Regions from separate parts of the Proteiniborus sp. MB09-C3 genome, predicted to be linked through region 2. Evidence: predicted binding sites of a transcription regulator. Region 2 holds the regulator's gene; the other holds the start of a gene.

Region 1 (3,434 bases), 420 kb from region 2:
TTATTATGACCATCAATTTTAGGAATTATTGGATTAGCTCCAGGTGATAAAACTAATTTATCGTATACTTCCTCATATTCTTTCTGTGATTCTAAGTCCCTAACTGTAATAGTTTTTTTGTCTCTGTTAATTTTAATAACTTCACTATTTACTCTTGCTTCAATATTATACTGGTTTTTAAACTGTTCTGGAGACATAAGCACAAGGTCATCACTATTTTCTATCATTCCACTTAGATGATTTGGTAAACAACAGTTTGAAAATGATACGTGAGGTCCCTTTTCAAACATAATAATTTCTGCAGATTCATCTATCCTTCTTGCTCTTGCAGCAGTAGAAGCTCCTCCTGCTACTCCACCAACTATTAAAATTCTTTTACTCATAATCTTTTCCTCCCTTTATGGTTTTATTTTCTTTATATAACAGACATATATTGAACTAAGAGTAAAACGTTTGCAAAAGCTATGAAGCTTTGGTTTTTTGCTTATATCTATTCGGTGGTATTATGTTGACTTTGCCTTCAAACATTTTAAGTGCCACAATTCCTCCTAACCAAAGAGCAACAAGGAATCCCCATCCAGATAATGAAAAGCTACTGATTGCAGAATATAGTGCGCCAAGATTACATCCACCTGCTAGCCTTGAACCGAATCCCATAAGTGCTCCACCGATAGCATAATATACAGCATCTTTAAATTTGAAATCAAAATTGAATCTAAAATTACCTGCTAATAACATACATAAAGCTGCTCCAATTACAATACCAAAATTTCTAAGTGTTCCAGCATCATATAATAGTCCCGCGTTTACATCCTTAACAATACTTGTGAAAGCTGGTGATGTAATTTCTATACCAAAGAAATTCACTATTTTAACTCCTAGCTTTGTAAAAGCAGAAGTAACTCCCCAGTTTTTCCCTGTTGTATTTAACACAAATATAAATCCAATTGATAATAACATTCCACCTTTAAGGAAGCTCCATCTTTCAATGAAGAATTTGTGATATGTGTTATAGCTAAATAATTTAAAATCTTTATCCTCAGGTAGTGGCTGCTCGTTTGGTTCAAAAACTGTCTCTTGATAAAAACCTTCTTTTTTTCTAAAATCTTCATATTTTCTAGTTATTACGTATAATACTAATAGCAATGCAAAAGAAACAATAATTGTTCCTATAAATCCAAATACATCTGGCAAATATACTTGTGCACCAATCTTTCCAATTTCTGAATCTGCAATTACATGTCTTAAAGCATGCCCTGGTATGGCGAATAGAGCAAAGAATGGAAGAGCTATTGCAGAACGAATTTCTCCTTCACCTAAGTCGCTAAGTGTGCCTGAAGCACATCCTCCAGCAAGCATCATCCCAATACCAAAGAAAAGTCCTCCAAGTATTGTAGAGATATTAAGCATCTGTACTGAATCACTTCCAGGAATAACCAGGTCTGAAGAAGCAGCTCTAAATTGAGGTACTGCATCTTTTGCTACAGCTGCCCATTGGATTCCTGCTGATGCAACCATAGTAACTGCAAACATAATTAAAAGTACTTTAGTGAGACTACCTTCTCCTGTAACATAAATTCTTTTGATTCCTCCTGCAAAACCATATCTAGAACGAGAAAGTATGTATCCTAAAACTACTCCAGTAATAAGATAAAGTGTTAATTTGTTGTTGGTTTCACTTAAGAGTTTCCCAAAAACTACAATAAGAACAATAATACATAAAGCAATAATTAATTGAGTTTTGTTGATTTTTCCTGTTGTATGCATTTCTATTCCCCTTTCATTGTTTTTTTTTTAACATTCTCTTTTTTTTATTATATAACAAACAATACGCTTCCTATAATTAGCTTTTCTTATGCAGTATTAAAGATTCTGAAAGCACTAAAAAATCTATTGCTTTTTACTAAGTTCAAAATTTTCCTTGACATTTTGTCGAAGAGGTTATAAAATAATTTTTAATTATTATTGTTAGTAGGTTTGTTTTATTGTAGGCAGCTCTAGTGCTATAAGTAGCTATGAGAGCAAGGTAGGAAAACGTAGAAGGGTTTTAAACAAAAAATTAAAAATTGGAGGACGGTAGTATGGTAGGAAAAAAACATTTCACCAGTCTAAGTAATTGCTTAGGCTTAGTTTCATTTCTTTTAATTATCACTTTATTTTTAAGTGCTTGTTCATCTGGTAATTCCAATAACAATTCCCAGAACACAATATCCATAGGAATAAGTCAAATAGCAGAGCACCCTGCACTAGATAGTGCTAGGGCTGGTTTCATTGATGCCTTAAAAGAAAAAGGCTATGAAGAAGGTAAAAACCTAAAGCTAGATGTTCAGTTTGCTCAAGGAGATATTGCCTTGACAACTACTATTGCTCAAAACTTTGTATCCCAGAAAAAAGATTTAATTCTTGCTATTTCCACAGCTTCTGCTCAATCAGCACATAACTCTACTAAAAACATTCCAGTATTATTTACAGCTGTAACCGACCCTGTGTATGCAGGCCTGCTTAAAAATCCTGATGCCCCAGAAGGAAATGTAACAGGTACTAGTGACCTTACTCCTGTGGCTAAACAGCTTGAGCTTGGAAAAACAATATTTCCTAATGCTCGCAAAGTTGGGATTTTATATAATACTAGTGAGCTTAACTCACAGCTGCAAGTGGATATAGCAAAGGAATCAGCTAAAGACATGAATATCGAAATAATTGAAATTCCTGTTACTAATACATCAGAATTTGAGCCGGCATTAAATGCTAAGATAAAAAATATAGATTTTTTATTTCTTCCTTCTGATAATTTAGTAGCTTCGAATATGCCAATAATATCTAGGATTGCTATGAACAACAAAATCGGCATCATAGGTGTAGATGAGCCAATGATAAAAAATGGAGCTCTTGCTTGCGAAGGGCTTGATTACTATAAACTAGGACATCAAACAGGCATAATGGCTGCTGAAATACTTGAAGGTAAAAGCATTAAGGACGCGCCTGTATCAATGCTTAAAGAAACACAATTAATAATAAATGAAGATGTTGCAAAAAAACTTGGTGTAAATATCCCTGAAGAACTGTTAGAAAGAGCAGCCTTAGTGAAGGGAGCTGAATAATATGAATGATTTTATATTAGGCATCCTTTTACAAAGCTTTATGTTTTCAATAATGGTAATGGGAGTTTATATAACCTATAATTTTTTAAACTTTCCTGATCTGTCAGTCGATGGAACCTTTACATTGGGAACTAGTATATCCGCAGTTTTGATTACAAAAGGGGTTGACCCTTTTGTAGCTCTTTTGCTTTCTGTCATAGGAGGAGGTTTAGCTGGAGCTATGACAGGAGTGCTTAATGTAAAGCTTAAAATAAATGACCTGCTTTCAGGGATTTTGATAATGCTAGGATTATACTCAATTAATTTAAGAATAACTATGGGGAAATCTAATTT
Region 2 (3,434 bases):
TCAAGTACTTCTTTAGAATCTATATCAAGATGATTTGTAGGTTCATCCATTAGAAGTAAATTGGACTTTGACATCATAAGCTTTATCAGTGCCACCCTGCTCTTTTCTCCACCACTTAATTCAGATATTTCCTTAAATATATCATCACCAAAGAATAAAAACTGTGCAAGAAGAGATCTAATCTGGTAGTGGTCTAGTGATGGATTTTCATCCCAAATCTCATCTACAATAGTTTTTTCTTCATTAAGATTAGATTGTTCCTGATCAAAATACCCTATATTGACATGGTGACCTAAATTTATGGTTCCATCAGTTATAGGTACTGTTCCCATGACCATCTTGAAAAGGGTTGTTTTTCCTACACCATTAGGTCCTATAAGCCCAACCTTTTCTCCTCTATATATTTTGAAGCTTACATCACTAAACAGAATGCGTTCATCAAAGGATTTATTTAGGTTTTCTACAGACATTACATCATTTCCACTCTTTACCTTTGGCTCAAATCTAATTTTAGTTTTTTTACTTTCATTAGCAGGAGAATCTATCCTTTTCATCTTATCTAGCATTTTTTGTCTGCTTTGGGCTTGTCTTATATATCTTTGTCCTCCGTAGGACATAAATCTTCTAATGATTTCCTCCTGTCTTGAAATTTCTTTTTGCTGTTCTTCATATTTTTTCTCTAAAAGCTCTAACTCATCTTTTCTCTTTTTCATAAAGCTAGTGTAATTTCCACCATATATTTTTAATAGAGAGCTTTCTAGATAAAATATTTTGGACACAGTATTATCAAGAAAATATCTATCATGAGATATTATTATTGCTGCACCCTTGTATTCCTTAATATATCTTTCTAGCCAGTCTATGGCTTGTATATCAAGGTGGTTAGTAGGCTCGTCTAAAAGTAGAATATCAGGCTTGCTTAAGAGTAGCTTTGCAAGCATAACTCTTGCTTTTTGTCCGCCACTCAAATGAGTTACAGGCATATAGAGCTGTTCTTCACTAAAACCTAGTCCTTTTAGAGTTCCTTTAATTTCGCTTTTAAAGCCATATCCATTTTTATTTTGAAATTCTTCCATGAGATGAGCATATTCATCCATTAAGGAGTCCAGCAGTTTTGATTCTTGCTTTTGACCTTCTGCACTGATACTATGCTCAAGCTCTCTCAGTTTTTCCTCCATGCCTATTAAAGGTGTGAATACATCCATAACTTCATCAAAAATAGACTTATCGCTTTCTATTTGTGTGTTTTGCTCAAGATAGCCTATTTTACAATCCTTTGATACATATATTTCTCCAGAATCCATAGAAATTCTTCCACACAAAATATTAAATAATGTTGATTTGCCAGCTCCGTTTAGACCAACAAGACCAACTTTTTCATTATCATTTAGTGAAAAAGTGATTTTATCTAGTATTGTATCTATTACATAGCTTTTAGATATATTGCTACATGATAAAACTATCACTTTGTTTCCTCCTCGCTTCATACTAATTATTATAATTTTATCAAAAAACGTTTAAAAAAGAAACAATAGGGTATTATTTTTAAAAGGGTAAGAAACAATACTATTGATATAATGGAAATTGGTTACTATTGTCAAATTGACAGAAATTTAACCTAATGATATAATATTTTAAATATTTCGCGACATGAAAATCTGAATAAGAGTGGGTGGAAAATTTATATGGAAAAAGAAAATCGAGTTTCTATGGCAGTCATAAGACGACTACCTAAATACTACAGATACTTAGGTGAACTATTAGATAAAGATATCAATAGAATATCATCCCAAGAACTAAGTAATATTACTGGGTTTACAGCTTCCCAAATAAGACAGGATTTAAATAATTTTGGAGGATTCGGACAGCAAGGCTATGGCTATAATGTTGAAGAGCTATATAAACAGCTTGGTAAAATTTTAGGCTTGGAGAGAACTTATAAAGCTGTTTTAGTAGGTGCAGGCAATCTTGGGCAGGCAATAGCAAATTATAGAGGGTTTGAAGATGCTGGATTTAAGCTTTTAGCTCTATTTGATAAGAATCCTAAGGTAATAGGTTTAAAAATTAGAGATATTGAGATACATGATGTTGATTTACTTGAAAAATTTATTGCAGATAATGGAGTTGAAATAGGAATTATAACTACTCCAAAGGAACATGCACAGGGAGTAGCAGATAAATTTATTAAAAGTAATATAAAAGGCATATGGAACTTTGCTCCTACTGATCTAAAGGTTCCTGAGGATGTTGTAGTTGAAAATGTTCATTTAAATGAGAGCTTATTTATATTGTCATATATGTTTAAAGAAGTGAATAAAGAATAAAACGTGTCGGAAAGCAAAAAGGCGACAAACTGTGTGAAAATCGTCATCCTGAGACAGGTAGTATAAACCCTACTCACTAAGAATCTATACATGTAGGACACTTAACATGTTTTGAAACTTTTTGAGGGCTTCAAATTACAAATTTTTCGAGACATTTGCAGCTGTGATGCTTGCTTATTGGATTATAACCTCTATATTTGGTCAACTTCAAAAGATACTAGAAAAGAAATTAAACAGTGTATACTAAGTATTATTTTATAAATTCACATTAGGAGCTATGATCTCTTTGAACTACAAGGATGTCATAGCTCTTTTGTATAAATCAATTACTAGATTCTGTAGTTGAAAATGTTTGCCTAAATGAGAATTTACTTATGTTATTATGAAATATGTTTTAAAAAGTAAATGAAAAACGGGTAGTGTCCGTATATTGGACACATAGTGTAGTAATAACAGACAAAAACAGACTATTTTTGAGTTTCAATGTAATTAAATGGTGAAGGATTCGAAATTATGTTACTAATATCTTATTATGATACTTATGGAGCCAAACCCTCAGTTTTACTTGAATACTTAGCCTATTTTCCTGCTTTTCTTATTGAGCAAATAACGTTATTTTATTAACAAACATCATGAAAAAGTTCGATAATTAAGTCGTTGTGATTAGCTATCAGTCGCATAAAGTGCTTAATTATTGCCATATTGTTAAGAAAATGTAAGACAAGAGATTAACAAAGATAATAGATATTTAATTTCTATTGAAGTATAATAAAATAAATGGCAAGAGTTTTGCATATATAAAATGAAGTATGTTATAAAAATATCAATATTTTTTCTATAATACAAAATAATGAGGAGGGAATAAAATGAATTTTAGCCTTACAAATGAACAGGAAGCCATAAGAAAAGTCATGAGGGAGTTTGCTGAAAAAGAGATAAAGCCAATAGCAGCAGAAATTGACGAGACAGAAAGATTCCCCAGAGAAAGCGTAGAAAAAATGGCAAGGTATAATATGTTAAGCATACCTATACCAGAGCAATATGGCGGTGCAGGTGGAGATGAGGTAGCTTATGCAATAGCTATAGAAGAGCTTTCAAAAGTGTGTGGAA

The links. The regulator Rex, encoded in region 2, represses fermentation and respiration genes when NADH is low (regulators of the CRP and FNR family bind a similar motif). The targets are predictions, from matches to a motif close to ATTGTTAANNNNTTAACAAT.
Region 1: a site for Rex is predicted at 1,783-1,802, ahead of QO263_RS01135 (YeeE/YedE family protein). Genes of this name have one in related genera too.

What each region holds. Positions count from the first base shown of each region.
Region 1 is NZ_CP127161.1:238,974-242,407, forward strand. It holds gene QO263_RS01130 (FAD-dependent oxidoreductase) at 1-383, opposite strand, end outside; gene QO263_RS01135 (YeeE/YedE family protein) at 463-1,767, opposite strand; gene QO263_RS01140 (ABC transporter substrate-binding protein) at 2,082-3,101, shown strand; gene QO263_RS01145 (ABC transporter permease) at 3,103-3,434, shown strand, end outside.
Region 2 is NZ_CP127161.1:3,705,079-3,708,512, reverse strand. It holds gene abc-f (ribosomal protection-like ABC-F family protein) at 1-1,466, opposite strand, end outside; gene QO263_RS18125 (redox-sensing transcriptional repressor Rex) at 1,686-2,324, shown strand; gene QO263_RS18120 (acyl-CoA dehydrogenase) at 3,191-3,434, shown strand, end outside.